2 linked regions of the Hyalangium gracile genome follow. The main gene of each other region encodes a partner of the protein of the gene in region 2 in a complex. Links are inferred from orthologs where the notes say so. Each region holds a gene or a part of one and is shown on either strand. Other genes may lie near its edges.

Evidence for each region.
Region 1: the proteins of dnaB (region 2) and dnaG are in contact, whole or in part, in a crystal structure (PDB 2R6A), measured with the Geobacillus stearothermophilus proteins. The link is inferred for Hyalangium gracile from one-to-one orthologs. Residues at the interface, in WP_033016901.1 of Geobacillus stearothermophilus: Ser13, Glu15, Ala16, Gln18, Glu91, Leu92, Asp94, Ala95, Val96, Pro97, Thr98, Ala99, Ala100, Asn101, Tyr104, Tyr105, Ile108; in WP_049624496.1 of Geobacillus stearothermophilus: Lys456, Leu457, Leu458, Pro459, Ala460, Asn463, Ala464, Leu467, Leu535, Leu536, Ile537, Ala538, Gln544, Glu545, Asp548, Tyr549, His552.

Annotation. Positions count from the first base shown.
Region 1 is NZ_JAHXBG010000007.1:403,947-406,887, forward strand. It holds dnaG (DNA primase), read right to left. Parts: upstream 2,416-2,941; coding sequence 586-2,415; downstream 1-585. Other genes in the region: rpoD (RNA polymerase sigma factor RpoD), read right to left, coding at 1-497; KY572_RS16970 (GatB/YqeY domain-containing protein), read right to left, coding at 2,751-2,941. UniProt on the Escherichia coli protein: RNA polymerase that catalyzes the synthesis of short RNA molecules used as primers for DNA polymerase during DNA replication.
Region 2 is NZ_JAHXBG010000038.1:63,800-69,303, forward strand. The notes cover bases 2,643-5,504. They hold dnaB (replicative DNA helicase), read right to left. Parts: upstream 4,830-5,504; coding sequence 3,456-4,829; downstream 2,643-3,455. Other genes in these bases: KY572_RS43435 (hypothetical protein), read left to right, coding at 2,643-3,378; rplI (50S ribosomal protein L9), read right to left, coding at 4,926-5,369; rpsR (30S ribosomal protein S18), read right to left, coding at 5,400-5,504. In the rest of the region: KY572_RS43430 (CHAT domain-containing tetratricopeptide repeat protein), read left to right, coding at 1-2,507; more of KY572_RS43435, read left to right, coding at 2,626-2,642. UniProt on the Escherichia coli protein: The main replicative DNA helicase, it participates in initiation and elongation during chromosome replication. Travels ahead of the DNA replisome, separating dsDNA into templates for DNA synthesis.

The DNA.
Region 1 (2,941 bases), on a different replicon or contig from region 2:
ATCTCGTTGGACTGCGCCTGCTTCTGCGCGTCGACGATCTCGATGTCGTTGTCGCCGAACATGCTCATCACGTCGTCGATCTGATCGGACGACACGATGTCCGCGGGCAGCGCGTCATTCACCTCGTCATAGGTGAGGAAGCCCTTCTCGCGCCCCGCGGCCAGCAGGTCCTTCACTTCCTTGCGCTCGGCGATGGCCTCCTCTTCGACCTCGTCCTCCACCGCGTCGGGATCGACGTGGACGGCGGCGGCGGCCTCTTCCGCGGCCTCCTCGGGATCGATGTCGTCGGCGGAAGCCTCGGTGGTGCTCTTGCGCTTCTTGAGCTTCTCCGTGGCGGTGGCGACGGCCTCCGCGCGCTCCTCGGCAATGGCGGCCGCAGCCTTCGCTGCACCCTTCGCCGCCGCGGCACTGTCCGCCCCCGTCTTCTTCTTGCGGATCATCGGATCCACCTTCTTCTTGGGCTTCACGGACCCCTTCGAGGGCTTCTGCGTCGGCATTCGGGTACTTCTCCTTAGAAAACAGGTGCTTGGCCTGGAGCGAGCCGGCCGATCTACCGCAAAGTGCTAGAAAGTTACAAACGCGAACTCAAACCGGTTGCAGAGGGGCCTTTGTTCCCGGCACCGAGGGGCGGAGTTCTTCCTTGATGCGCTTCTGCAGGGACACCAGCGCGGTGCGTTCCACCAGCAGCCTCTTCGTCTCCTCCGTGAGATCGGACGCACCCAGCGTCTGCTTCGTGGCCTTCTCAATATAACGGAGCTGCTCCTCGACTCGCCGCAGCGTCAGCTTCCGACACACCGTGAGGAAGGCCTGTTCCAGCGCGGCGCCGCCCTCGGGGAGCTGGCGCAGGGCCACCTCGATGGCGCGCTTCACCGGCTCGGCGGCCTCGAAGAGCGCATCCTCCGTCCCGCTGCCCGAGGTCGCCTGCGCCAGGAGCACGCGCAGTCCGGTGTGGGATAGTTCATCACACGCCCGGTACGGGTCTCTCGCCAGGAGGCGTGGCTCGCGCAGGGCGGCGGCGACGTAGAAGGCCTCCATGGCGTCCGGAGGGCGCGTCGGAGCGGGCTGGGCGGGCGCGGCGGGCCGCTGCTGGGCGCTGGCGGCTCCCTGGGGGGCCGGAGGCGCCGCGGGCTTGGGAACAGGCTTCGCGGGGCGCAGGGCGGCTTCCAGGTCTCCCACGGGCAGGCCGAAGTGGCCGCCCACGGCGTTGAGGAAGGCCGAGCGGACCAGGCCCATGGGGAGCAGGGCTGTCATCGGCTTCAGCCGCTCGAGCGCCGCCATCTTTTCCTCGAAGCTCGCCTGGGCCCCATGGGGCAGGACGGTGGCGAAGATGTGGGAAGTCAGTGGCTGGGCGCCCTGGAGGAGCCGCTCCACTCCGTCTGCCCCTTCTCGACGCGCGAAGGTATCGGGATCATCCCCCTGCGGCAGCAGGGCCACTCGGGCGGCTGCTCCGGCAGCGAGCAGGGGACCGGCAAGCCGCTCGACGGCATTGAGGCCGGCCTGATCCCCGTCCAGCAGGAGGACGAGCTGCTGGGCCTCGGTGCGGCGCAGCAGCTGGAGGTGGCCGGGGGTGATGGCGGTGGAGCACAGGGCCACCGCGTTGCGCACCCCCACCTGGTGCAGGCCGATGCAGTCGAAGTAGCCCTCCACGAGGATGGCCGTCTTGCGCCGGCGGATCTCGTCGCGGGCCTGATCCATGCCGTAGAGCGTGTCGCTCTTGTTGTAGAGCCGGGACTCCTTGGAGTTGAGGTACTTGGGGCCCTCTTCCACGCCCAGCAGGCGACCGCCGAAGGCGATGGGGCGGCCCTCGGGGGCGCGGATGGGGACCATCACCCGGCTGCGGAAGAAGTCGTAGTAGCCGTCGGAGTTGTGGCGGCGCTGCACGAGGCCGGCGTTCACGCCCCACTCCGTCATGCCGTTCTTGGTGAGCTTGTCGGCCAGCAGGCTCCAGGCGTTGGGCGCCCAGCCGAGCCCGAAGGCGTGGGCCGTCTCCTCGGAGACGCCGCGGTTGGCCAGGTACTGGCGGGCGGTGCGGCCCTCGTCCTGCCAGAGCATGGCGCGGAAGTGCTCGGCGGCCAGATCCGTCACCTCCTTGAGCTGCTGGCGCTCCCTGGCGGTGGGGTCCTGGGCGGCCTCGATGTCCACCCCCACCTCGCGGGCCAGATCCTTCACCGCGTCCACGAACGTCTTGCCCAGGTAGCGCTGGACGAAGGAGACGGCGTCCCCGCTCGCGCGGCAGCCGTGGCAGAAGTAGAAGCGCTTCTCCGGCACGACATAGAAGGAGGGCGTCTTCTCCTGGTGGAATGGACAGCGGCCCTTGAACTCGCGCCCGGCCTTCTTGAGCTCCACGTGGCGCGAGATCAGGCTGACCAGATCCACCCGATCCAGGATTTCTTCGATCTTGTGCTCAGGGATCACGTGGCCCGACCCTCGGCTGGGAGAGTGCCGGAGAGCTTGCCCCACGGCTCCGACGTCCAGGGTTGAGACGTCCAGGGTGGCTTCCCCGGCCCCATGACTCCCCTGAATCTAGTCCTCTGGCGGCTGTAGGGAAGCGGGGGAGGCAGCCTCGCTGGCGTGGCGTCTGGCTGTGCGGCTCCAGCGAGGTAGGCACGGGTGGGGCTCCTCCTACCGGATCAGCGCCGCCCGGAGGGGCGGACGCGACTGGCGGGCTGGGAGTAGCCCTTAACGTTGGATCGACGGCAGGGCAAGCTCCCGACCCGAAGCGCGGGTCGGAAGCCTGGCTTCCCGAAGGATCAGGACAGCTTGGCCAGCTGCGCTTTGACTTCCTCGGAGATGGCGCGGCCCTCGGCGCGGCCCTGCACCTTGGGCTGCACGGCCTTCATGACGGCGCCCATGTCCTTGGGGCCCTTGGCGCCCACGGCGGCGATGGCGGCCTGGACTTCGGCGCGCAGCTCGTCGGCGGAGAGCTGCTGGGGCAGGTACT
Region 2 (5,504 bases):
TCTGGACCGCGGCGTTCGGTGAGAAGCACCCCGCCATCGCCGACGCGCTCTACAACCTCTCCAACCTCGCCATCAATCAGGGGCATTACGCACAGGCGGAGCCGCTGCTCCAGCGCACGCTCGCGATTCAGGAAGAGCTCCTGGGCAAGAACCACTCCGAGCTGGTGGATGTGCTCAACGTGCTCTCCCAGCTCGCCACCATGCAAGGGCAGTACGAGCGCGGAGTCCCGTTCTCGCTGCGGGCCATCGAGATCTGTCAGGCGACGCTCGGAGAGCTCGATCCCAAGGTCGCCTATTCGCTGTCTGGCCTGGCCAGCCTCTACGCGGAGCAGGGCAGGTACGCGCAGGCGGAGTCCTTGTATGAGCGGACCGTGGCGGTTCGGGAGCAGGCGCTCGGGAAGGACCATCCGGAGGTCGCCGCGGCGCTCGACAGCCTCGCCAACGTCTACGTGGCGCAGGGGCTCCTCGCCCGAGCCGAGCCGCTGCATCTGCGGGCGCTGGCCATCCGCGAGCAGGAGCTCGGCGGGAATCACCCCAATGTGGCCCGCTCGCTCCACGATCTCGCGATGCTCTATTTCCACCAGGGGCAGTACGCCCGGGCCGAGCCGCTGCATCAGAGGGCGCTGGAGATTCGGGAGGCGATCCTGGGTGGGGCGCATCCGGATGTCGCCGAGTCGCTCCAGGGCATGGCCCTTCTGCGCGTCGCGCAGCGGCGCCTTGCCGACGCGCTGCCGCTCTTCGAGAGAGCCCTCGCCGTCTCGGAGGCGCACCTGCGCCAGGAGGTCTTCGGCTTCTCCGGGCGAGGCCTGGAGAGCTTCCTGCAACTGCTCCGCAGGAGTGAGGAGCAGCTCTATGCGCTCGCCCGGGCTCACCCGGACGATGCACGGGTTCGGCGTCTCGCGCTGACCGCCGCCCTCCTTCGCAAGGGCCGCTCCGTGGAAGAGCTCGCCGGCACCTCCCAGATCGTCTCGCGGAGCCTGGCGCCGGAGGGGCGCGAGGCCTTCGAGCTGTTGCGTGCCTTGCGCACGCGCATCGCGGAGGAGTCGCTCGCGGGGCCGGGCTCGCGTTCGCTCGCCGAGTACCAACAGCAGCTCAAGGAGCTCGTTGGCCGGAGTGATGCCCTCGAGGCCGACCTCGCCCGGCGCTCGGCGCCACTGCGTGCGCATGCCGCGCGGCCAGCTCCCGCCGAGCTCGTGGATCGCGTCGCGGCGACGCTCCCCCAGGACGGCGCGCTCATCGAGTTCGTGGCCTACGATGACCGCCCGATCGTTTCCGGCACTGTGGCCCCGGCCCCGTCGAGCGCGAGCAGGCCGCGCTACCTCGCGCTCCTGCTCTTCGCGGGTGGCCGCACGCATGCCGTCGATCTCGGTCCAGCCGAGGCCCTGGACAGCGTCGCCTCGCGGCTGCATCGCGTGCTGGCGCGTCGCGTGAGCGACTACGCGTCCGCCTCCAAGGCGCTCTACTCGCTGGCCTTCCGTCCCCTGGTGCCGCGGCTCGAGAAGATGAGGCGCTTGTTTCTCTCGACGGACGGGCAGCTCTCACTCGTGCCCTTCGGTGTGCTGCACGATGGCCGCCGCCTGGTCGAGGATGGCTTCGAGCTCTCCTATCTCACCTCGGGAAGAGACCTGCTGCCTCGTTCCGAGGAGGCCGCTTCCGGCGACTCGGTCGTCGTCGTGGCGGACCCCGACTTCGATGCTCCTCCCGCGGTCGGCTCGGGGCTCGCGAAGGCTGTCACCGGCGAGCGCTCGGGGGCGCTGGAGCGCTTCTTCTCCGACATGCGCGCGGCGGGCGGGGACCAGCCATTCCTGCCGCTACCTGGGACTCGCAAGGAGGCGGAGGCCATCCAGCGCATGTTCCCGCGGGCGCAGCTGCTGCTGGGCCGGGAAGCGACGAAGGAGGCGCTGCTGACGCTGCGCACGCCAGGAATCCTCCATGTCGCCACCCACGGCTTCTTCCGGGAGGATGCCCCCGTCACGGCCGGCACTCGCGCCGTGGGGGCCTGCTGCGCGCTCAGCGAGGCGGACAGATCGCCGCGCCTTCCGGATCCCCTGCTGCGCTCGTACCTGGTGCTGGCGGGAGCGCGGGCTTCGGCCACACAGCCTGGCGGAGCTGGCAGGGAGGACTCCCTGGTGACGGCGCTGGAGCTGGCGGGGCTCGATCTGTGGGGCACCCAGCTCGTGGTGCTGTCGGCCTGCGACACGGGCCTGGGTGACATCAAGCGGGGCCAGGGCGTCTACGGCCTGCGCCGCGCATTCGTGATGGCGGGGGCTGAGGCGGTGGTGGCGAGCCTGTGGAGCGTCAATGACGAGACGACGCGGGAGTTCATGGAGGGCTACTACCGCAACCTGTTGGCGGGGCAGGGGCGCATCACGGCGCTGCGCGAGGCCATGCGGACGCTGCGCCGGAAGCACCCGCATCCCTACTTCTGGGCGCCCTTCATCGCCATTGGCCAGGACACACCGCTGCGCGGGCTGACGCCGAGCGCCGAGCGGCCGCCTGCCCCCTGAGCGGCTTCATCCCAGGAAAGTTCCGCCTGGACGGGAAAGAGGAAGCGGCCTGCATAGCTGGCTCGCGGCGCGTCTCCTCCATTTTGCGCACTTCGCGTTTCCTCTCAGGAGATGGCTGATGGTCAGGATGTCGTGGGTCGTTCCCGTGCTGTTCACCCTTCCTCTCTTGGGCTGCGGAGGCATCCAGGAACCGGACGTCCAGGAAGCTGGGCAGGAGAGTCTCGCGCGGGTCGGCGAGGTCCAACAGGCGCTCGTCCGGTCCTGCACGGGTGACCTGGACTGCAACATCTACGCGAATTGCTCCTGCATCAGCGGCACGTGCCAGGGCGGCGAGCCCGAGATCTGCGGCGCCCCCCCGCAGCGCACGTGCACGAGCGGCGCGAACTGTCGCTCGGGCTGCTACTGCTCGGGGGGCTACTGCAAGGATCCCGGGGGCGCCTACACCGACTACTGTGCCAGGCCGCCACCGGATGCGTACGAGGCCGACAACACCGCGCAGACCGCCGCGGCCTACCTGGGCACACCGCAGACCGGCCACACCTTCCATGAGGTGGGAGACGTGGACTGGGTGGTCGTCTACGTTGCTTCCGCCGCGCAGGTGACGTTCGAGACCTACGACATCGGAGGGTCGGACACGGTCATGAAGCTCTACGCCTACAACGCCAGCACTGGTGGCGTGGGGAGCCTCCTGGCCACGAACGACAACAAGTGCGCCTGGGGTTGGCCTTACGACGTGAACTGCCTGGGCTCCAAGATCGTCCGCAGCGTCCCGGCCCAGTCCGCCTTCTTCGTGCGCATCGAGAACAAGTCTACGGGGTCCTTGAACGTGTACAGCCCGGGCCCGCCGAGCTACAGCCTGAGGATCTTCTAGAGGCGCGCAGCCTTCCGAGAGGGGCCCCAGCTCACCCGGGGCCCTTGCTCGGCGGGGCGTGCCGGGCTCGGGCGCCCTTACTGGAAGTCGCCCCGGGCGCGGCTCTCGAAGCGGGTGAACTCCGCGAGGAACACCAGCTCGATCGAGCCCACCGGGCCGTTACGCTGCTTGGCGATGACGAGCTCCACGGGGATGGCGCTGCGGGACTTGGCGGCCTCCTCGCCATCGCCCCCTTCCTCCTCCTCGCGGTGGATGAACATCACCACGTCCGCGTCCTGCTCGATGGAGCCGGACTCGCGCAAGTCGCTGAGCATCGGCTTGCCGCCCTTGCGCTCCTCCACCTTACGGTTGAGCTGGCTCAGGGCGATGATGGGCACCTCCAGCTCCTTGGCCAGCTGCTTGAGCGAGCGGGAGATCTCGCTGACTTCCAGCTGGCGGCTCTCCACCTTGCCCTTCTGGTGCATCAGCTGGAGGTAGTCGATCACGATCAGCGACAGCCGCGGATCCTTCTGCTTGAGCCGCCGCGCCTTGGCGCGCAGGTCGAACGGTGACAGGCCGCCCGTGTCGTCGATGTAGATGGGGGCGTTGTAGAGCTTGCCCGCCATCTCCTGGAACTTCTCCTCGTCGTTCTGGGTGAGCCGGCCGCCGCGCAGCTTCTTCATGTCCACGCGCGCGCTGGAGGCCAGCAGACGCATCAGCAGCTGGTCGGCGGGCATTTCCAGGCTGAAGATGGCCACCGCCTTGGGGTCCTCCTCCAGCGCCGCGTGCATCGCGATGTTCATCGCCAGCGACGTCTTGCCGATGCCGGGGCGCGCCGCGAGGATGATGAGCTCGCCGGCGTGCAGGCCCGTGAGCTGGTTGTCCAGATCGATGTAGCCGGTGGACAGGCCCGTCACGCCCGAGGACGAGGCCTTCATCTTGTCGAGCAGCTCGAGCGTCTGCTCCATCAGCTCGCTGACAGGGCGGAGATCGCCCTCGCGCCGCTTCTCGGCCAGGTTGAAGAGCTTGCGCTCGGACTCGTCGAGCACCACCTCGACGTCGCCCGACTCCTGGCTGGCCATCTCCATGATCTCGCGGCCGACCTTCGCCAGCCGCCGCCGGAGCGCCTGATCCCGGACGATCTGCGCGTACTGCACCGCGTTGTGGGTGAAGGGGACGCCCTGGTCCAGCGTCATCAGGTACGCCGGCCCGCCCACCGCGGCCAGGTTCCCCAGCACCTTCAGCTCCTCCGCGAGCGTCAGGTGGTCCACCTGCCGCTGGGTGGCGTCCAGCTTGAGCATCGCGGCGAAGATCGCGCCGTGCTGCGGGCTGGAGAAGTCGTCGGGGTGGACCACCTCGCCCACGTTGGCGATGAGGGTGTTGTCCGCCAGCACGGCGCCGAGCACCGCACGCTCCGCGGCCAGGTCCTCGAGGACCTTCCGCCCTTCACTACCATCGAGCACGTTCGACATGATGCAGCCCCACTCTACAGGTCGTCCCGCCGGCAAAAAAAGAGGGCCACCGGGTATGCCCGGCGGCCCTCTAGGCTGCTGAGGTAGGAGCCCCCGTTACTCGGGGATGACGTCCACCTTGATCTTCGCCACCACGTCGCGGTGCAGCCGCAGCTCCACCTCGTGGTTGCCCACCGTCTTGATGGGCTCGGGCAGGTGGATGCCGCGGCGGTCCACCTGCTGGCCCTGGGCGGCCAGCGCCTCGGCGATGTCCAGCGCGGTGACGGAGCCGAACAGCTTGTCCTGCTCGCCCACCTTGCGCTTGATGCTCACCTTGACGGAGCCGATCTTCTTGGCCAGCTCCTCGGCGGCGCCCTTCAGCTTGGCGTTGCGCGCGGAGATGACGCCCTTCTCGTGCTCCAGCTGGCGGATGTTCTGCTCGTTGGCGAGCACCGCCTTCTTGCGGGGCAGCAGGTAGTTGCGCCCGAAGCCGTCCTTGACGGTGACGAGCTCCCCGGACTTGCCGAGGCCGTCGATGTCTTCACGAAGAATGACCTTCATGTGCTGTCTCCAGAAGTACCGGACGGGCGACTAGCCCACCATGGCGTTGTAGGGGAGGAGCGCCAGGCCGCGGGCGCGCTTGATGGCCACCGCCACCTCGCGCTGGTGCTTGGCGCAGTTGCCGGAGATGCGGCG